3 regions of the Comamonas sp. CAH-2 genome follow, and region 1 is predicted to be linked to each of the others. Evidence: riboswitches for the same ligand, from Rfam matches in the RefSeq annotation. Region 1 holds a riboswitch; each other region holds the start of a gene.
The links. A riboswitch is a leader RNA that binds a small molecule or an ion and turns the genes downstream of it on or off. The one in region 1 is predicted to bind cobalamin.
Positions count from the first base shown of each region.

Region 2: it holds a riboswitch for cobalamin, as region 1 does, so the genes downstream of both, FYM52_RS05295 (TonB-dependent receptor domain-containing protein) here and FYM52_RS01960 (TonB-dependent siderophore receptor) in region 1, are expected to answer to the same signal.
Region 3: it holds a riboswitch for cobalamin, as region 1 does, so the genes downstream of both, cobO (cob(I)yrinic acid a,c-diamide adenosyltransferase) here and FYM52_RS01960 (TonB-dependent siderophore receptor) in region 1, are expected to answer to the same signal.

Region 1 covers NZ_VSWF01000001.1:446,031-453,162, forward strand. Annotated here, with positions in the region: gene FYM52_RS01960 (TonB-dependent siderophore receptor) at 1-1,220, opposite strand, end outside; cobalamin riboswitch at 1,373-1,613, opposite strand; gene FYM52_RS01965 (PAS domain S-box protein) at 1,954-6,462, opposite strand; gene FYM52_RS01970 (diguanylate cyclase domain-containing protein) at 6,459-7,132, opposite strand, start outside.
Region 2 covers NZ_VSWF01000005.1:26,162-33,293, forward strand. Annotated here, with positions in the region: gene FYM52_RS05285 (class I SAM-dependent methyltransferase) at 1-772, shown strand, start outside; gene rnhA (ribonuclease HI) at 769-1,218, shown strand; cobalamin riboswitch at 1,376-1,616, shown strand; gene FYM52_RS05295 (TonB-dependent receptor domain-containing protein) at 1,677-3,557, shown strand; gene FYM52_RS05300 (cobyrinate a,c-diamide synthase) at 3,613-5,010, shown strand; gene FYM52_RS05305 (bifunctional adenosylcobinamide kinase/adenosylcobinamide-phosphate guanylyltransferase) at 5,026-5,628, shown strand; gene FYM52_RS05310 (ABC transporter substrate-binding protein) at 5,625-6,545, shown strand; gene FYM52_RS05315 (iron ABC transporter permease) at 6,535-7,132, shown strand, end outside.
Region 3 covers NZ_VSWF01000001.1:186,948-194,079, reverse strand. Annotated here, with positions in the region: gene FYM52_RS00890 (iron ABC transporter permease) at 1-749, opposite strand, end outside; gene FYM52_RS00885 (ABC transporter substrate-binding protein) at 746-1,615, opposite strand; gene cobO (cob(I)yrinic acid a,c-diamide adenosyltransferase) at 1,615-2,241, opposite strand; cobalamin riboswitch at 2,365-2,581, opposite strand; gene FYM52_RS00875 (GNAT family N-acetyltransferase) at 2,627-3,130, opposite strand; cobalamin riboswitch at 3,190-3,416, shown strand; gene FYM52_RS00870 (ABC transporter substrate-binding protein) at 3,550-4,557, shown strand; gene FYM52_RS00865 (iron ABC transporter permease) at 4,613-5,692, shown strand; gene FYM52_RS00860 (ABC transporter ATP-binding protein) at 5,698-6,483, shown strand; gene FYM52_RS00855 (pseudoazurin) at 6,501-6,953, shown strand; gene FYM52_RS00850 (OprD family outer membrane porin) at 7,082-7,132, shown strand, end outside.

The sequences.
Region 1 (7,132 bases):
CAGTGCCCCAGCGACGGGTCGTTCACGCCGACCAGGTCGCTGCCGGCGTAATCGTTGCGGGCAAAGTCGAATTGGGCCTGGCTGGCTTCCCAGCCGATGACCAGCTTGTGCGCCCCGGTCTGGATGGCGGCCTCCAGCCGGTTGCCGGTTTGCACCAGGTCGTGCGACAGCTCCAGATAGTCCGAGAGCGCCACCTGTTGGGTCGCCGGCAGGTAGCGGTAGGCCTCGATGTTGCGCCAGTAGCGGTTGGCCTGGAAGCGGTAGAGCTCGTTGCTCACGGTCAGCCAGGCGTTGGCCTGGTACTGGGCCCGGGCGCGCAGGCGCTGGTCCTGGATGCGGATGCGGCTGTCGGTGGTGTTGAAGTTGCGGCCCAGCAGCTCGGGCACGATGGCGCCGTTGAGCGTGGGGGTGCCGAAATAGCGCGCGGGCCGTTCGTCACTCACATCGGCCAGCAGCTCCAGGCGCAGCGCGGGCGTGGGCTGCCAGCGCAGCGTGCTCATCAGCTTGCCGCCACGGGCACGGGCCATGTCGTGCTCACCGTTGGTGTAGTGGCCATAGGCGTCGACCCGGTAGGTCACCGTGTCGCTCAGCGCCCCGCCCATGCCCAGGCCCAGCCTGGACGCGCCGTGTGAGCCGGCACCGACCAGCACCTCGCGCACCGTTTCGCGCGTGGGCTGCTTGCGCACGACGTTCGCTGTGGCACCGACGGTGCCCGTGCCATAGACGATGGAGGCCGGGCCGCGCAGCACCTCCACACGCTCATAGCCCCAGCTGTTGGCCGGGTAGGGCGTGGTCGACGAGGCCACACTCAGGCGCACGCCGTCTTCGGCAATGCCGACCGAGTTGGTGCCCGTAAACCCGCGGGTGCTGAAGGACAGGCTGCTGTAGCTGGTCGCAGACAGCGGCGTCATGCCCACGGTGCGGCCGATGATGTCGGCCATGCGGCTGTCCCCGCGCTCCTGCCAGGTTTGCTCGCCCACCGTGTCCAGGCTGGCCGGCAGATCGCGCGTGGCGATGCCGGTGCGACTGCCTGAGGTGGTGGCGTGCGACAGGCCCAGGCCGCCTTCGGCACGGTCCGTGACGTGGACCGTGGGCAGTTGGGCTGGAGGGGCGGCGCTGTCGCGCAGGGTGGGGGCCGGTTCGGCCGGAGCATCCGCAGCGATGGCGCAGGCCGCAGGTACAAGCCCAATCAGGGCGAAAGGCAAGGCGAGATGGTGCATGGTGTCAAAAGAGGCTGGCCGTCTGCCTGCAAGTGACGAATCCATGCTGCGAAGCTGAGGCTGCGTACGCAGCTCTTGTCGCTAGCTGGTGGCCATCACGCTGCTCCCCGCAGACGGTCGTTGCACATGCTGGCAAGAGGAGGGTGAGCTCCATTGCACAGCGCTCAACAGGCCGGTATCCGGGCTGACAGATGGCCAAAGGCCTGCCGATCGCCTTCCCAGCGCTTCCGCACACCCCGTGAGGGGCCACGTAAAACGCCAGTGGCTGGTTCTTGCATGCAAGAACCCTGATTCGGATTGATCTGCTTACCGTTGCGGGGGCAGCCAGGGCATTGCACCCTGTTCCCGTTTAACCCGGGATTGAACCCGGGCACCTGTTGCGTGAAATTGGCTGGGAAATGGGGCGCACAGCGTGCGCCGCCACCTTTCCGGTCCAATTTGCGGCTCAGTATATCGTAGCAACGGTGCAAGTTTGGATGCGCCGTGGACAAGGGGACGGACCCGCAGGAGTGCCCCACGGCCATTCACCCTCGGACCACACGAGCTGACAAGGTCCGCGCCCTGGTGTTAGTCCAGGCCCTGCAGGCGCAGTCGCCGTGGGCGGTTGCCATGCCCCGCACCATGTGCAGCCAGCGCAGGCTGGGGGCGCCCCTCCTGCCGCAAATGCGCGTGTCTGCGGCCATGGGCCTCGGTGGGGAAGGTTTCCAGTTCCAGGCTGCCAGAAGCAAGCGGTTCAATCGAACGGTACTTCGTTCAACACATTCAATGCCGCATCAAATGCCAGCGTTTCTATGCGTAGTTTGAGCACGGCAAACTGGTCTGGACGCAGCCTGGGTGCCAGTCCAGGGGCCAGGGCCTCCCAGTGGTCCAGGGCGTCCAGATCATGGCGCTGCAAGGCGGCACGCAGCGATTCGAGATGGGCGCGCGTGGCCGCATCCAGCGGAGGCAACACCGGCGCCTCGCCCCCGGTGACATCGTGGCCAGTGTTCCCCTCCACGCCTGCATCCGCAGCTTTGGCATCGTCCTCTGCGGGGGCCAGCACGGCGTCCCACCCCTGCAAGCTCGGTTGGATTTGGGCGATCAATGCCCGCAGCTTCTCCGTTTGCTGCGACTTGGCGGCGTCTTCAGCCTGGCTGATCAATTGGTACAGCTGTTCAGCGCCCATCGAGCCCGACATGCCTTTGAGGTCGTGCAGTCTGGTTTTCAAAGCCTGAAAATCTTCCGCCGTTGGCGTTGCCGAAGGCATCGCTAAATGGTGCACGCCATCCAGGATGCGCCGCGCCAGTTGCCATAGCAGCGGCGCGTGCCCCTTGAGCCGGACAAACGACTGGATGGCCGACACGCCCGGCAGTGCAGGCCAATCACCGGGGACCGATGCCGAGTTGGCGGCAGGGGCGGGCGCTGCCACCATGCGATTGCGCTGCGCCAGTGCCGGCAGACAACGCCAGAGAATGCGGATCAACTCCGGTGGATCAAAAGGTTTGCCGACGACGGCGTTCATACCGGCGTCCATGGCCTCGGTCTGTTCTGTCAATGAGACCCCGGCGGTAAGTCCAATCACAGGCAGTTGGGCCGTATGCTGGGCCGCACGGATCTGCCGCGTGGCATCCAGCCCATTGAGTACCGGCATGTGCACATCCATGAGCACGGCATCGTAGGGTGGTGCACTCGCTTGCAGCATGGCAAGGGCTGCCTGGCCATTGGCGGTAACGTCGACGGTGGCGCCTTCGGATTTCAGGATCAGCGCAGCAATTTCCTGGTTGGTTTCGTTGTCATCCACCACCAGCAGGCGTGCGCCCAACAGACCACGCCCGGCAGGGATGGGCGGTACCGCATCCCGGTGCAGCAACAGTCCGGCACTGCGATACATGGGGAGGGTGACCACAAACAGGCTGCCTTGGCCCGCGGTGCTGTGCACCTCGACAGTGCCACGCATCATCTCCACCAGCTGCTTGACAATTGACAGGCCCAGCCCGGTGCCCCCATATCGGCGGGTGGTGGACAGATCGGCTTGCACGAATGGCGCAAACAGGCGCTTGCGGGCTTCTTCATCGATGCCGATACCGGTGTCCTTGACACTGATCTGCACCTGGAACGTGCCGCTGCCCAGTGCCTTGTGGCGCACGGTCAGACGCACTTCTCCGGCGTCCGTGAATTTGATGGCATTGCTCAGCAGGTTGATGAGGATTTGCTGCAGGCGAACGCTGTCGCCTTCCAGAGGCTGGGGCACAGGTTCATCCACATCCACCACAAAGGCCACGCCTTTTTCACGCGCCTGCAGGGCGATCAGCGCAGCGACATCGCGCACCACCTGGTTCAGATCAACGGGCACACGCTCCAACGCCATCTCGCCGGCCTCGATCTTAGAGAAGTCCAAAATATCATTGATGACCGCCAGAAGCGCCTTGCCGGCGACCTGGACGCTGCGCAGCATGCCTTGCTGCTCTTCACTCAAGGCGGTGCGTGACAGCAGGTACGACAGGCCCAGCACGGCATTCATCGGTGTGCGAATTTCATGGCTCATATTCGCCAGAAAGCGGCTCTTGGCATCATTTGCCGCATTCGCCTGGTGCATGGCGACGCGCAGCGATTGCTCCTGCTCCAAGCGCAGGCGAATGTCTGAAGCGATGCCCAGATAACCGATGAACTGATCGCTGGCATCCTGCATCCGTGTCACTGCCAGCGAGACCGGCACACGCAAACCATCGGCACGCACCATGGACCACTGCGTCTTGGGATTCTGTGTGGCTTGGTAGAACTTGGCCATGTCGGTCGGCCCACGGAATCCGAGCATGGGAAACTCAATGCCATCGTCGTCGAGGCTCTCGGCCGGATCCCCACCATTCACTTCCAGAAACTCCAGGACTTGCATTTTCCCTACGACGGTATCGGCGTCCGTGTTGAGCAGCAGCTCAGCCCCCCGGTTCAGCAGCGAGACTACGCCCCGCGTGTCGGTCGCCACAATTGCAACTTGGGTCGATGCCTCCAGCACGGAGCGCAGCAGTGCCAGGGTGCGTTGCAGCTCCAGCTCGGTGCGCTTGCGGTCCGTGATGTCGGTACGGATGGAGACGTACTTCTCCACACGACCTTGTGCATCGATGAACGGCGCAACGACGCTGTCTACCCAATAGAGGGTTCCATCCTTGGCGCGATTGCAGACTTCGGCGTGCCAGCTGCGCCCGCTGCTGATGGAGCGCCACATGCCCACCCAGAAGGCGCGCGGATGTTCGCCGGAGTTGACGATGCGATGGTTCTGCCCCAGAAGCTCTGCGCGCGCAAACCCTGAAATGTGGCAAAAGGCATCGTTGACTTCGATGATGCGCCCCGTCCGGTCGGCCACAGACACAATCGCATGCTGGTTCAGCGTTTGCAGCAGGGCAATGTTGTCGCGCTGTGCCGCAGCAAGCTGCAGGCGGCTTTCGGTCAGCTCGGTCACATCGTGCACAAAGGCGTAGAAGCCCTTGACGGCACCATCCTGGACGTCCGGCAGGAAATGCAAGAGCATGTGGCGCGCAGGCTCGGAGGCGGTGGCCGGGCGTGTTTGCTCAAAGCTGCGGGGCTCACCCGCTAACGCGGCCTCAACATGGGGCCGGCAAAGCTCGTACATCTCCCGACCAATGAGCTCGCGCAAGTGCATGCCATGGACTTTGGCCGGTTCGATGTGGAACCAATCCCCATACGCCCGGTTGGCAACACGGTTGCGCAGCGCCAAATCCCAGTAACCAATTTGCGAAGGCATCGCATCCAGCACCGTTTGCAGCGCATGGCGTGCGGTTTCCAGGTCTGTGGTGCGCTCGCGGACCTGGTCCTCCAGGGTCGCATTGAGCTCTGCGACACGACGGGCAGTGGCCCGCACTTCACGGACATCGCGCAAGGTCTTGGCCAGGCCCACCACGCGGCCATCGGCACCAACAATCGGCCCGGCTGAAATGGACACCTCGATCATGCTGCCATCGCGGTGACTGCGCACGGTCTCATAGGCTTTGACATGCTCGCCCTGGGCGACTCTGGCCAGCATGGATTCGTCCTCATCCCTGAGCTGGGGCGGCACCAGCAGCTCTTGGGCCGTGTGACCCAGGACATCGGCCGAGTCATGGCCGAAAAGACGTTTGGCACCGTCGTTCCAGTCCGTGATGATGCCTTCCAAGGTTTGCACAATGATGGCGTCTTCCGAGCCTTCCACGATGGCCGCACGCCGTGCTTGCTCCAGGCGCTGCACGCGGCCGCGATGCCCCAGGTGCAGCACCGACATCGCCAAGGCGGACATCAACAATCCCAGCAACCCGGCCTCCATGGCCTTGCGCTCCGGAGAGGGCTGGCGCAGTGAATCGATAAAGGCTTGTGTCGGTTGCAGGAGCGCTTCCCACACGCGGCCAAAAAGCATCAAGGGCGTCGGGTACTGCTTGAGGTGCGCTGCGACCTCTGGCAACTCGCCGCCATACAGCCATGTCTGGGGAGGTGAAGCCTGATCGCGCAGGTTCATCGCGAAGAAGTTTTCATCCGTGTCGAGGTTGCGCAGCACCTCTGACATTGCCAGCGGCGCATACACCCAGCCCAGCAGCGATTGGTCCTTTTCGGTATCGGTGTTCGAGGGCATGCCGTAATTGAACACGGGCAGCATCAACAGCAGCCCCAAGGACTCGGAGCGAGAGTCTTGAATCAGAGTGATTGGAGCGCTGAGCGTGGCTTGCCCTGAATGCATGGCAGACAAGGCCGTGGCCTGTCGCACGGGATCAGAGGCGATATCCATTCCCAACACCGGCCGATTTCGCTCCAAAGGCTCGATGTACTGAATGATGTACTTGTCGCCGGTGTGGGGTTGCAGCTCCTTCACATGGTAATCAGCGCCCATTTCATCGCGCGCATGCTGCACAAACGCATCAAGCTCGTCCGGTCGTACTTTGCGGATGAAGCCAAAACCTCGCGCGCCAGGGAATTCATGGTCAAAATTTCGGCTGGCGCTATAACGTGCAAACGTGGCCGCATTTAGTCCATCGCCCACCGCAACGATTGCGCCGCGTGTACCGCGCAACCCGTACTCGTATTGCTGCATGCGCAGAAGCACTTCACCCAGCACGCGGTTTTTGAGGCGTTCAAATCGCTCCGTGGCCTCGAGCGTATTCTTTTTTAGTTGCTGGTGGTATGCAAAAGCAGCAGCAGCCATCGTTAAACATATGGCCACCGAGGCCATCATCATGGTTCGGTCGACAAACCCCATGATGTATGGCCTTTCGCGGGTCATGCATGCACTCCAGACCACGTCATCCAACGGTTGCGTCCCTCGGCTTTCGCTTGGTACAGCGCCCGATCAGCTGCGCTGTAGAGTGCATGCAGCTCTGCTTCGGCTGCGTTGTGTGGCGTGCACACCGCCAAGCCAACGCTGATGGTGACGTGCTCGGCGGTCAGGGAGCTAGCATGTGGCAACCTTTGCGCACGGACGGCTTGTACGGCATGCTCTGCGACCTCCTGTCCGCCCGCCAAATCCGTATCTGGCAACAGGACCGCAAACTCCTCACCACCTAGTCTGCCCACCAGATCACTCGGGCGTTTGGCAATCGACAGCAACGCTTGTGCCACCGCTTGCAAGCACGCATCGCCGGCAGGGTGACCGTAGCTATCGTTGTACCGTTTGAAGTGATCGACATCGGCCATGAGCAATGTCATGTGCTTGCCATCACGCGCGCAGCACTTCCATTCACGACGCATCAGGCTCTCAAAATGCCGACGGTTGGCCAGCCCTGTCAGGCTATCAATCGCCGCCATGTGGCGTAGCTCATCGGCCATCGATTTGATGCGCAGCTGCGTTCGGACCCTTGCCAACAAAAGTGCTTCGTTCACGGGCTTGGTAATGAAATCCACGGCACCTGCATCCAGCCCACGTACCTCGTAATCCGTATCTGTGTGACCGGTGA
Region 2 (7,132 bases), on a different contig from region 1:
GAACGATGCAAAGCAAGAGGGCCATCCGTGGATGGCCAAGGCATTTGGCCGCTATCTGCTCGACTGGGAGCAGCAGCGGTGTGATGAGGCGGTGGCGGATATTTTCGGCTATCACAGCGTGCAACTGGGCTGGCCCCTGCTGCAAGCGCTGCGCCACAACCGCATGCCCAACCGCTGGGTGGCCGCGCAAAGCACCGATTGGAACCTTGAACCCGGGGCTTGCCAAGTCCCTGAAGGTGTACAACTGTTGTGCGCCCCCGAGGCACTGCCGTTCGCCGAGTCCAGCGTCGACCTGCTGGTCCTGCCCCACACCCTCGAACATTGCCAGGACCCGCATGCTGCCTTGCGCGAAGCGGTGCGCGTGCTGGTGCCCGAAGGGCGGCTGCTGCTGTTTGGGCTCAACCCCTATAGCCTGTGGGGGCTTCAGCATGGGCTGGAGCGTGTGCCGGAGCCTGGGTTGAACGCCTGGCGCGGCCTGCCGTACTGGCGCGTGCGCGATTGGCTGCAGGTGCTGGCCATGGACGTGGTGGCCGCCGATTTCGGTTGCCACGCCCCGGCGCTGGAGGCGCCAGCCTGGCTGCAGCGCTGGCGCTGGATGGATAGGCTGGGCAACAAGGCCTGGCCGGTGCTGGGCGGTGCATACTGCGTGCTGGCTGTGAAAAAGGTGCATGGCATGCGCCTGCTGGAGCCTGCGTGGCGCAAACGTGCGCCCGCGGCGCAGGCCCGCCCGGCGGCCGCGTGCCAGCAAGCACCACAAAGGAAAGAAATTTGAACCAAGTAGTGATTTACACGGACGGGGCCTGCAAGGGCAACCCGGGGCCGGGCGGCTGGGGCGTGCTGATGCAGGCCGGGCCGCACACCAAGGAGTTGTTTGGCGGCGAGCGCGAGACCACCAACAACCGCATGGAGCTGACCGCCGTGATCGAAGCGTTGCGCGCCCTCAAGCGCCCCTGCGATGTGACGCTGTTCCTGGACAGCGAGTACGTGCGAAAGGGCATCACGGAATGGATCCACGGCTGGAAAGCCAAGGGCTGGAAGACCTCGACCAAGCAGCCGGTGAAGAACGTCGAGCTGTGGCAGGCGCTGGATGCGCTGGTCAGCGGTGCGGGACACCGCATCGAGTGGCGCTGGGTCAAGGGCCATGCGGGCGATCCGGGCAACGAGCGGGCCGATGCCCTGGCCAACCTGGGCGTGGACCGGGCGCTGGGCAGGATTTGAAAAGATAGCGCCTGGCGCTGAATGAATAAGGGCTTCAGATAGGTTTGTATCTGAAGCCCTTTGTTTTTGTGCGGATGCTGCTCATTTTTTGTGCAGCCCTGCGCCTGGCTGCGGCACTGCTGTGCGGTGCACCATGGCCCGTCACGTCCAGTTAGAATCGCCAGCTTGCATTGTTGGTGCTCGCAACTTGGTTCGCAAGATTGCAGTTCAACGGGAAGCAGGATGGTGGGTCGGCCTTCGACCTGACCTAGCCTGCGCTGCCCCCGCAACGGTGAGTCCCTGGCGCCCGTCATAGCGCCCCTCCATCAACACAGCCACTGGGTGCCTTGAACAAGCACGTGGGAAGGCGATGGACTGAGGGACCAGCCCGGATACCGGCCAACATTCGTGTGTCTGCCCCCAGGGCAGGCATGTTTGCCCATTGTCGGCGGGGAGGCTGACACGGGTGGAATCTGGTGATGTTTCCAATGAATGTGTTCGAACAACGGCGTCAGCGTGCCTGGATGCCGGCGATGGCGTGGCGCCCGGTCTCTCTGGCGGTGGTCTGTCTGGCGGGCCTGGTGCTGCCGGCGGCCGCGGCGGCCCTGGATGAGGTGGTGGTCTCGGCCACGCGCTCCGAGCAGCGCCTGAGCGAAGTGCTGGCGGATGTGACGGTGCTGGACGGGGAGGCCCTGGAGCGCAGCGGCGCCCTGGCGCTGGAAGATGTCATGGCCAAGGTGCCGGGCATCCAGATCACCCGCACCGGTGGCCCGGGTTCGGACACCAACCTGTTCCTGCGCGGGGCGCACAAGCAGCACACGGCGGTGTATGTCGACGGCATCCGCATCGATGCCCAGAATGGCTCCGGCGGCGCCCCCTGGGAGACGCTGCCGCTGGAATCGATCGAGCGCATCGAGGTGCTGCGCGGCGCGGTCGGTGCGCTGTATGGCTCGGATGCCATGGCGGGCACGGTGCAGATCTTCACCCGCCGTGGCGAGACCGGCTTCAAGCCCCATGTGTCCGTGGGCGCGGGCTCGTACGGCACCAAGAAGGGCACGGCCGGATTCAGCGGCGGGCAGGGCGCCTGGGACTATGCCCTGGGCCTGTCCTATGCCGACAGCGAGGGCTTCGATGCCAAGACCGGGGGCACCCGCCGCAACGTGGACAAGGACGGCTACGTGCGCAAATCGGCGAATGCGCGCGTGGGCCTGCAGCTCAGCGCGGGCCAGCGCCTGGACGTCACTGCCCTGACCAGCGATTCGAACGCTGGCTACGACAGCCGCGCCCAGGGCAACGACCGTGCGGTCCGCACCCTGGATGCCTATGGCCTGAACTGGCAGGGTGACTGGACGCCCGCGTGGCGCACGCGTGTGGCCGTGAGCCAGTCGCGCCACGGCTACGACACCTGGACGGCCACGCACTACCGCACCGAAACCCTGCTGCGCAACTACCTGGTGCACAACGAATGGCGCAGCCGCGTGGGCACTTTCTCGGTGCTGGCCGAGCGGCGCGAGGACACGCTGGAGAATACCAGCCTGGTGGGCGGTGACGCGCGCTCGCGCCACCAGAACGCGCTGGGCCTGGGCTATGGCCTGCACTGGCAGCAGCACGCCGTGCAACTGAACCTGCGCCATGACCGGGACAGCGACTTTGGCGGCAAGCGCACGGCCACACTGGCCTATGGCTGGGACTTCGCCCCGCACTGGAAGGCCACGGCCTCGGTGGGCACCGGCTTTCGCGTGCCCACGCTGTTCCAGCGCTTCTCGCAGAACGGCGATGCCAGCCTGAAGCCCGAGGAAAGCCGCAACATGGAACTGGGGCTGCGCTGGGGCGACAAGGACCGCGCGTTCAGCGCCACGGCCTACCGCAACAAGATTGAAAACCTGGTGGTCTATGCCGCCAAGCAGGGCACCTGCCCGGTGGCGCTCAGCCAGGGCTGCTACCTGAACGTGGACGAGGCCCAGCTGGAAGGCATCACCCTGGCCGGCAACTGGCGCGCGGGTGTGGTGAAGTGGTATGCGTCGGTGGATTTCCAGAACCCGCGCAACGCCCAGACCGGCCGCTTGCTGCAGCGCCGCTCGCAGCGCTATGCGACCCTGGGGGTTGAGGGCACCCTGGCGGGCTGGACCCTGGGCACCGAGCTGCAGGCGGCCAGCCGCCGCTTCAACGACGATGCGGAGGCCGTCAAGTCCCTGGGTGGCTACACCCTGGTGAACCTGTCCGCCTCGCGCCAGCTGGCCAGGGACTTCACGCTGACCGCGCGCATCGACAATGCGCTGGACCGTGACTACACCCTGGTCAAGGACTACGCCACCGCCGGGCGTACGCTGTGGCTGGGCGTGAAATGGATGCCCTGGTAACCGCCGACGCTGTATCTGCCCGCCGTGGCCCTGGCGGGCACCCCCGAGAGCTTGCATGTCACCACTGATCACTCCTCCATCCCCTCCCGTGCACCACTGCGTGGCGGTGCTGATTGCCGCCCCCGCTTCGGGCCAGGGCAAGACCACCATCACCGCGGCGCTGGCGCGCTGGCATGCCCGCCAGGGGCGCCGCGTGCGGGTCTTCAAGTGCGGGCCGGATTACCTGGACCCGTACTGGCACCAACTGGCCAGCGGGGCCACGGTGCACAACCTCGATGGCTGGATGGTGGGCATGGACGAGGTGCGCGCGCGCCTGCATGCCGCGGCCGCGCAGGCCGATGTGATCCTGATCGAAGGCGTGATGGGCCTGTTTGACGGCAGCCCCACCGCGGCCGATCTGGCCACCCAGCTGGGCGTGCCGGTGCTGCTGGTGGTCGATGCCTCGGCCATGGCAGGCAGCTTTGGCGCGTTGGTGCTGGGCATGCAGCAGTACCAGCCGGGCGTGCCCTGGGCCGGCGTGCTGGCCAACCGCGTGGCCACCGGCATGCACACGCAGATGCTGCAAAGCAGCCTGCGCGACCCGCAGCTGTGGCTGGGCGGCTTGCAGCGCATGGGCCCGGGCAAGGACGCGCAGCTGCTGCCCGAGCGCCACCTGGGCCTGGTGGCAGCCCACGAGCTGCCCGATGCCATGGCGCGCCTGAATGCCGCGGCCGATGCCCTGGCCGACACGCCCCTGGGGCGCATGGACTGGCAGGACTGGCAGCGCTGGTCGGTGGCGTTTGCAGCCCCGGCGCAGCCCGTGGCAGCCCCCCAGCCCTGGCTGCGCGGGCACACCGTGGCCGTGGCCAGCGATGCGGCGTTCAGCTTCATCTACCCCGCCAACCTGGACTGCCTGCAGGCCATGGGCGCCAACCTGGCCTTCTTCTCGCCCCTGGCGGGCGAGCGCCTGCCGGTGTGCGATGCCGTCTGGCTGCCCGGTGGCTACCCCGAATTGCACGCCGCCACCCTGGCGGCCAACACCGGGCTGCAGGCCGACCTGCAGCAGCACGTGCAGGCCGGCAAGCCCGTGTGGGCCGAATGTGGCGGCATGCTGGCCCTGGGCCAGCGCATGACCGATACCCAGGACCAAAGCCAGCCGCTGTGGGGCATCCTGCCGGGCGAGGCGCGGATGCAGGAACGCCTGGCCGGCCTGGGCATGCAGCAGTGCGCGCTGCAGGGTGGGGTGCTGCGTGGGCACACCTTCCATTACTCGCGCTTCACCTGCCAGGCGGCCGAGGTGGCGCGCACCAGCCGCCCCCGGCAGCCGGTGGCGCCCGACAAGGGCGAGGCCATCTACCAGCACGGCAGCGTCCATGCCAGTTATTTCCATGCCTGGTTTCCCTCGCACCCGCGTGCCGTGGCCGCCTTGCTGGGGGCCGAGCCCGTGCAATGGGACACGGCCGCACAGCCATAATTTGCGCTCCACACCATGACTTCTCCGATGCAACCCTCCACCCCCGCGCTGCCCTGGCAGGAATTGATCCTGGGCGGCCAGAAAAGCGGCAAGACCCGCCGGGCCGAGCAGGCGGCGCGCACCTGGCTGGACGGCGCCCCGGGGCGCGAGGCCGTCTACCTGGCCACGGGCCAGGCCTGGGATGCCGAGATGCGCCAGCGCATCCAGCGCCACCAGGACGACCGTGCCGCCCGCGTGCCCGGCATGCGCACCCAGGAGGCCCCGCGGGCCCTGGCCCAGGCACTGCGGGCCTGCAGCCAGCCACAGACCCTGGTGGTGGTCGATTGCCTGACCCTGTGGCTGACGCACTGGATGATGCCCATGGAGGGCGTGGATTTTGGGTCTGATCAGGCTCCAGCCCAGGACTGGAGCGCGCAGCGTGCTTTGTTTTTGGAAGTGCTGGCCACCTGCCCCGGCCCGGTGGTGGTGGTGGGCAACGAAATTGGCCTGGGGGTGATTCCCATGGGGCGCGAAGTGCGTGCCTTCGTGGATGCCCTGGGCAGCCTGAACCAGGACGTGGCGCAGGTGTGCCGCCACGTCACCTTGATGGCGGCCGGCTTGCCGCTGCAGCTCAAATGATCCGGCTGTCACGCCGCAGCCTGTGGCTGGCGCTGGGCCTGTGGGCGGCCAGCCTGGGCCAGGTCCAGGCCGCCGATCCGGCGACCGACCTGGCCGCGTTGGGGGCCCAGGATGATCGCGGCCGCCCGGTGGCGCGCGTGCAGGCGCCGCAGCGCATCGTCAGCCTGCTGCCGTCGCTGACGGAAACCGTCTGCGCCCTGGGCGCCTGCGACCGTTTGGTGGGCGTGGACCGCTATTCCAACTGGCCCGAAGACCTGCAGCGCAGGCTGCCCGTGCTGGGCGGCGGCCTGGACCCGAACGTCGAGGCCATCGTCGCCCTCAAGCCCGATGTAGTGCTGCTGTCCAACTCGGCCCGCGTGGTGGAGCGCCTGGAGGCCCTGGGCCTGCGCACCGTGGCGCTGGAGCCGCGCACCCAAGCCGATGTGCAGCGCGTGCTGCACAGCGTGGGCCACCTGCTGCGCCTGCCGCCGGCGCAGGTGCAGCAGCAGTGGCAACGCATGCAGGACGGCATCGATGCCGCGGCCCGCACGTTGCCTGCCGGCGTGCAGGGCGGGCGGGTGTACTTCGAGGTCAGCCGCGGCCCGTTTGCGGCCGGGCCGTCGTCCTTCATCGGCGAGCTGCTGACGCGCCTGGGCATGCGCAACGTGGTGCCCGATGCGATGGGGCCGTTTCCGCGCCTGAATCCCGAATTCATTGTGCGCGCCCGCCCCGACGTGATCATGATGGGCAACCACAGCATGCAGCTGGCGCACACCTACCCGGGCTGGACCACGCTGGAGGCGGTGCGGCAGCAGCGCATCTGCGCCTTCGATGCCCGCGAGTCCAGCATCGTCGTGCGCCCCGGCCCCCGCATGGACGAGGCCGCGCGCATCATCGCCCGCTGCCTGCGTGACAAGGCCCCCCGCCATGCACCGTAACCCGCCACAGGGCGCCCTGTCGCACGAAGCTGCGCGCAGCCGCTGGCTGGCCGTGGGCCTGCTGGCGCTGACCGCCGTGCTGCTGCTGCTGGGCGCCAGCGTGGGCAGCACCGGCTGGGAAAGCATGTGGTCGCTGCGGGACGACCCGGTGGTGCAGCAGATCGTCTGGGACATCCGCCTGCCGCGCACCCTGGGCGCCTGGCTGGCCGGGGCCTTGCTGGGCCTGGCCGGGGCCGTGGCCCAGGGCTTGTTCCGCAATCCGCTGGCCGACCCGTACCTGCTGGGCAGCGCCTCGGGCGCGGCCCTGGGCGGTGCGCTGGCCATGGTGCTCAGCGGTACCGCGGCCATCGGCATGGCCTGGATGCAGCGCCTGGGCATGACCGGCATGGCCTTTGCCGGCGCGGCCGCAGCGGTGGTGCTGACGCTGGTGCTGGCGCAGGGTGTGCAAAACAGCCTGCGCATGCTGCTGGCCGGGGTGGTGGTGGGCGTGGTGCTGGGCGCCGTGCGCGACATGCTGGAGCTGCGCTACCCCGACATCCTGCAGCCCATGAAGGCCTTTGGCCTGGGCAGCACGGCCTTCATCGGCT
Region 3 (7,132 bases), 260 kb from region 1:
ACCTGCGCGCGCAGCCGCGGCAGGTTCACGCCCATGCTGGCGGCCTCGTCCTCGCCCAGCGTCAGCGCATCCAGCTGGCGGCCGCTGCCGGCCAGGATCAGCAGCCCCAGTGCAATGAAAGGCAGGCACAGCCGCACCTCGTCGAAGCTGCGGTCGGCCAGCGAGCCCATCAGCCACAGCACGATGTCCTGCATGTCGGTGGGCGTGGGGGCCAGGTTGATGGCCAACGACGTCAGCGCCGCCATCAGCGAGGACATGGCCACGCCCGCCAGAATCAGGGTCAGATTGCTAGCGCCCCGGCTGGCGATGCGGTAGAGCACCAGCGTGGCGGCGGCCGCGCTGGCCATGGCCACCGTGGGCAACAGCCAGGCATTCCAGTGCCACAGCCCGAAATAGATGCACAGCACGGCACCCAGGCCGGCGCTGGAGCTGACGCCCAGCAGGCCGGGCTCTGCCAGCGGATTGCGCAGCAGGCCTTGCAGAGCCGCGCCCGCGACACCCAGCGACATGCCCACCAGCACCGCCAGCACCACGCGCGGCAGGCGGATTTCCTGCACGATGGCCTGGTGGCGCACGGCCAGATCGCTGGCGCCTGCGGGCTGCCAGGCCGCCGCCCACCAGTCCGCCACCCCGATGGACACCGAACCGATGCCCAGGGAGATGCCGGCCAGCACCAGCAGCAGGGCCAGCAGCCCGGTGTTCAGCAGCCAGACACGGGGCATGCCGGTGCGTGCGGTCCAGCGCATCATGGGGCCCCCTCGCGCAGCGCCACCCGGGCGGCAGGCCGCGGCAAAGCGTCGATCTGGGCGGCCACCGACTCGGCCGCCTCGATCAGTTGCCAGTTGCTGCAGCCCCAGTCGTTGTGCTGCAGCACCACCACGGGGATGTGCTGCAGCAGCTTTTGCATCTGCGGATGGCGGCTCAGCCCGGAGCGGGCGTAGGCCGCGTCATTGACCAGCCCGGGGGTGATGAAGATGTCGGGCGGGTTCTGCACGATGCGCTCCAGATCGATGCGCCCCCAGCCCTGCAGGCCCAGCGCGCTGGCATGGTTGCGCAGGCCGGCGGCCGTCAGCACGGCGTCCACATGCGTCTGCGCACCCGCGCTGCCGCCATTCGGGCGCAGGTACAGGACCTTGAAAGGCCGCGGTGTGGCGCGCAACTGCGCCAGTCTGGCGGACAGGCTGTCCAGCAGCGCCTGCGCGGCGGCCTCGCGCCCCAGGGCCTGGCCCATCTTGCGCGTGCTGCTGAAGATGCCCTCCCAGTCGGTGGGAAACGGCACCGTCACGATCTGCACGCCATGGCGCTGGAGCAAGGCCGTCTGGTGCCGGGCATTCCAGCGCCGCGAGGCCAGCACCACCTGGGGCTGCAAGTGCAGCACGTCCTCCGCCGTCGCTTCGTTGGCGGGAAACTGCCGGGCCTGGGCGGCCAGGGAAAAGCGCTGCGCATCCTGGCTCTGGCGCGACAGTGACAGGATCTGCTGCGGCGCTGCCAGGCTCAGCGCCAGGGTGTCGGCGCAGATGTTGGTGGACATCAGCGTGGGCAGCGCACCCGCCCCCACGGCCATGGGCAGGCCGGCGCACAGCGCCAGCAGCAGGGCCTGCAGCGGTGGCCGCATCAGAAGTCCACGCCCGCCTGCGCCTTCACGCCGGCCTGGAAGGCATGCCGGGTGTCGGCGATCTCGCTGACCGTGTCCGCCAGCGCCAGCAGCGGTGCCGGCGCACTGCGGCCGGTGATGACCACCGATTGTCCGGCGGGGCGGCGCTCCAGCGCCTGCAGCAGCTGGGGCAGCGCCAGATAGCCGTACTGCAGCATGAAGGTCAGCTCGTCGAGCACCACCAGGCGCAGGCTGGGGTCGGCCAGCATGCGCTGCGCCGCCTGCCAGGCCTGGTTGGCTGCGGGCAGGTCGGCGTCCCAGTCGCTGCGCTGCCAGGAACAGCCCGTGGCCATGGCGTGGTAGTCCACCTGGGCCCTCGCCCCCTGCCCCAGCAGCCCCTGCTGCTGCAAAAAGGTGACTTCACCCGAGGCGTGGGTGCCCGTGATGAACTGCACCACGCCGGCGCGCAGGCCATGGCCCAGGGCCCGGTACAGCATGCCGAAGGCCGAGGTGGTCTTGCCCTTGCCGTGGCCGGTCAGCAGCACGACGATGCCGCGCTCAACCTGGGCGCGCGCCATGGCGGCCTGCACCTGGGCTTTCTTGTCCTGCATGCGTTCAGCATGCTGTTGTTTGAACGTGAGGTCCATGCTCTCCCCGAGCCATTTCCATGGAAAGGCATGCCCATACGGGAAGGTGGTGTGTGTGCGGCGGGCCGGCGCCCCGCCAAGGCGGGATGGAACCTGTCAGCAAACGGCCCACACCCCGTGGCATACAACTGCGTGCCAACAGGTCGGTATTCTGGCTTGCCGTCATACAGCGCACACCGCCTTCCCGGGGGGCTCCCAGTGGCATCGAAGTGTGTCTGTCAGGCTTACAGCAGCGGGGGCTGCGCCGGAATGCTCCACACCAAGGGTGTGAGGTCACCGGACTTCCCGTTTCACCCCACGCACGCGGGTGCGGCGGGGCTCCTGTTGGAGTGCGGATTATAGAAGCGACTGCCGCCCCCGCGGCGCAGACTGCGCGCGGCGCGCGCTACAGGGCGCATTGCATGTGGATGGTGTGCCAGGGCGCGGCCGTTTCGCGCTGCACCACCTGAAAGCCCTGCTGCTGCCAGAACTCCAGCGCGCCCGGCAGGAACGGGTGCGTGTGCAGGTACAGCAGCTGCACCCCCTGGGCGATGGCGTGCTGGCGCACGTGGTCCAGCAAGGCAACGGCCAGCCCCTGCCGGCGCCACACCGGGGCGACGAACAGGCGCACCACCTCCACCACGCGCAGCGCGCCGAAATCCAGTTGCGCGAAGCGGCCATCGTAGGCGCGGTAGGCAATGCTGCCCACCATGCCGTGCTGCGGATGCCGGGCCGCCCACATGCAGCCCGTGCCCGCCGCGTACACCTGCTCAAAATGCTGCAGATCCGCGGGGGTTTGCTGCGGATCCACCAGCGTGCCGAACATCTGCTGGCGGGCCGTGTGCAAGAAGTCCTGCACCGCCTCCAGGCGGTGGACGGGCGCAATGGCCATGCATTCGGGAAGGGACATATCAGACTGGAAACAGGTGTCCACGCAGACGGTGCCTGCGCCAGACGCTACAAAATCAGCTACATTACCCGAACTTTGGTTCCGCAAGGACATGCGCCAGCCACCGCCAGCCGCATGAGGGAATCCAATGACCGCCGCCCGCTTCAGGGTCTGGCGGCCGAATGGAACTGCCCCCGCAACTGTAGGCAACGAGCCCGCCCCATCCGCCACTGAATCCACATTCGGGAAGGCGGGGCGACGCGATGACGTGCCAGTCAGGAGACCTGCCAAAGCACCAACCATCGATTGCCGGCGGGGTGTCCGGGAAGTGAGCAATGTCCCGTGGACCTGCCTGCCAGGGCCTTTCGGGGTCTCGCGCGCTGCGGGGGTGTTGCCAGTGCTTCCAGGGGTACCCGCTGTTTCTGGAAAGAAGCCCCCTGATGCTGCCTCGACGCCTTGCCTACGCCGCCCTGCTGGCCACCGCCCTGTCTGCCCACGCCGCGGACTACCCGCTGCAGCTGCAGAACTGCGGCCATCGCCTCCAACTGGACCGGGCACCGGCCTCGGTGGTCACCATCGGCCAGGGCGGCACGGAAATGCTCTACGCCCTGGGCCTGGGTGACAAGGTGGTGGGCACCGCCCTGTGGTTCAACCCCGTGCTGCCGCAGTTCAAGGCCATCAACGACAAGGTACCGCGCCTGTCGGACAACATTCCCAGCTTCGAGTCGGTGATCGGCAAGCGCCCGGCCCTCGTGGTCTCGCAATTCGAGTGGATGGTGGGTAAGGACGGCGTGGTCGCCACGCGCGAGCAGTTCCATGACCTGCGCATCGCCACCTACGCCATGCCGACCGATTGCGAAGGCAAGAACAACCTGGTCGGCGCCGACGGCACGCGCACGGCCAGCTACGACGTCCAGACCCTGTACAAGAGCATCCGCCAACTGGCCGAGATCTTCGGCGTGCCGGCGCGCGGTGCACAGCTGGTCCAGAGCCTCAGCGACCGCCAGGCCCAGGCCGTGGCCAAGGTCCAGGGCGCGCAGCGCCAGCCGCTCACGGCGGCGCTGTGGTTCTCCAGCGCCGACCTGGCGGCCGACCCCTACATGGCCGGCAAGAACGGCGTGGCCGGCTACATGATGCAGACGCTGGGCCTGCGCAACATCGTCAGTTCGACCGAAGAGTGGCCCACCGTGGGCTGGGAAACCGTCGCCAAGGCCAACCCGTCGGTGCTGATCATCGCCCGCATGGACCGCCGCCGCTTCCCGGCCGACGACTACCAGAAGAAGCTGGAATTCCTGCAGCAGGACCCAGTCACCCGGCACATGGACGCCGTCAAGCACCAGCGCATCGTGATCGTGGATGCAGATGCGCTGCAGGGCTCCATCCGCCAGGTGGATGGCATGGAGCAGATCGCCGAGGCGGTGCTGCAACTGCAGGGCCGCGCGAAGTGACACGCGGCCGTCCACGCCGGGCCCCGCGGCCTGCGCCCGGGTGCGCACGGTGCTGATGCAGACCGTGGCGCGCCCGCCTGCGCCCGCCCTGCTGCACGCGGCCGGCCTGTGGCTGCGCGGGGGTCTGCTGACCCTGGCCGCGCTGGTGCTGCTGCTGGTCGCCGTCGTGCTGGGGATTGCAATCGGCGAGACCGAGATCTCCGTGCGCACCGTCTTCGAGGTGCTGGCCAACCAGTTGGCGGGCACCCGCTACGCCGTCGACCCCATCAACCAGGGGATTGTCTGGAACTACCGCCTGACACGCGCCCTGGTGGCCGCCTGCTGCGGCGCCGGGCTGGCCATCTCGGGCGTGATCCTGCAGTCGCTGCTGCGCAATGCGCTGGCCGAACCCTATTTGCTGGGCATCTCGGCCGGGGCCTCCACGGGCGCGGTGCTGGTGACCGTGGCCGGCCTGGGTGCCGGCGCCATCTCCATGACCACCGGCGCCTTCGTCGGCGCCGTCTGCGCCTTCGCCCTGGTGGCGCTGCTGGCCCACGCGGCCGGGCGGGGGGGCCTGCACAACAGCGGGCAGATCGTGCTGGCCGGGATTGCCGGCTCGCAGCTGTTCAACGCGCTCACCTCGCTGATCATCACCAAGTCCGGCAGCGCCGAACAAGCGCGCGGCATCATGTTCTGGCTGCTGGGCAGCCTCAGCGGCGTGCGCTGGCCCGACACGCTGGGGGCGGCCACCGTGGCCGTCGCCGGCACGGTGGTGTGCCTGCTGCACGCGCGCTCGCTTGATGCCTTCACCTTTGGCAGCGAATCCGCCGCCGCCCTGGGCGTGCCCGTGCGCCGCGTACAGCTGACGCTGCTGCTGGCCGCTGCGCTGATGACGGCGGTGATGGTGTCCATCGTCGGCGCGATCGGCTTTGTGGGGCTGGTGATTCCGCACGCCGCCCGCCTGCTGGTGGGCGTGCGGCACCGCCGGCTGATTCCAGTCAGCGCGCTGATGGGCGCCCTGTTTCTGATTGCGGCGGACGTGGTCTCGCGCACGCTGATCCCTGGCCAGGTGCTGCCGATCGGCGTCATCACGGCCCTGGTGGGTGCGCCCGTGTTCGCGCTCATCCTGCTCAAAGCTCCCGGGGGCCGGCCATGACGGCTGTGCAGTCCCCCGCCCTGCAGGCCTGCGGCATCAGCTGGCAGGCGCACGGCACGCGCATCGTGCACGAGGTCTCGCTGCAGGTGCAAGCCGGTGAGCTGCTGGGCCTGATCGGCCCGAACGGCTCGGGCAAGTCCAGCCTGCTGCGCCTGCTGTCCGGCGTGCTGCGCCCCCAGCAGGGCGAGGTGCTGCTGGGCACACAGCCGCTGCACACCCTGCCACGCCGGTCGCTGGCGCGGCAGCTGGCCTTCGTGCCGCAGATGGCCCATACACAAGATGCCATCAGCGTCTGGGACGCGGTGGAACTGGGGCGCACGCCCTGGCTGTCCGCGCTGCGCCCGCTGTCGGCCCACGACCGCGCGGTGGTGGCCCAGTCGCTGGCCGCCGTGGGCCTGCAGGCCAAGGCACACAGCGCCTGGAGCACCCTGTCGGGCGGTGAACGCCAGCGCGCCCACCTGGCGCGGGCCCTGGCGCAGCAGCCCTGCGTGCTGCTGCTGGACGAGCCGACCAACCACCTCGACATCCACCAGCAGCTGTCGCTGATGCAGCTGATCCAGGGCCTGCCCATCACCAAGGTGGTGGCGCTGCACGACCTGAACCAGGCCCTGGCCTGCGACCGGCTGGCGGTGCTGCAGCACGGGCGGCTGGTGCGGCTCGGCCCGCCGGCCGAGGTGCTCAGCCCCGAACTGCTGCGCAGCGTCTTCCAGGTGCAGGCGCGCACCCTGATCGACCCCCAGGACGGCCGCCACGTGCTGCGCTTTCAGCCGCTGGCGGCCCCTGCTCCCTGAGTTTGAAAGGCCCCTCCATGACCCTCCTGCCCCCCAGCCGCCTGGCGGCCCTTCTGCTGTGCGGCGGTGCCGCCACCCTGGCCCACGCCGAGACCTGGGAGGTCCGGATGCTGAACCGCGGCCCGCACGGCCCCATGGCCTACGAGCCGGAGTTCGTGCGCGCCGCACCGGGCGACACCATCCGCTTCGTGGCGGCCAGCAGCGGCCACGATGCGGTCTCCATCGACGGCATGGCGCCCGCCGGGGCCACGCCGTTTCGCGGCAAGGTCAACCAGGAGATCGCCGTCACGCTGACCGAGCCCGGTCTGTACGGCGTCAAATGCCTGCCGCATTACGCCATGGGCATGGTGATGCTGATCCAGGTCGGCGATGCCCCGCTGTCCGCCCTGGCCGTGCCCGAGGTGGTGCCGCCGCAGGCGCAGCAGCGCTTCCAGGCGATTGTGGCGCGCGCCCAGGCCGGCGCCAAATAAAAGAGCACCCTGCGCAGACCCCATGCGGGCTGGCGCGGTATTTCATGGAATTTCTGGCACCGCGGCTGCAGCACCCGCCCGCTGCGGCGGCAGCGCCCCCACCGACCACCTCTCCCGGACCCGACCCCATGCCTTGCAAGACCTCCCCCCTTTCCGCCCTGGGCGCCGCCTTGCTGTGC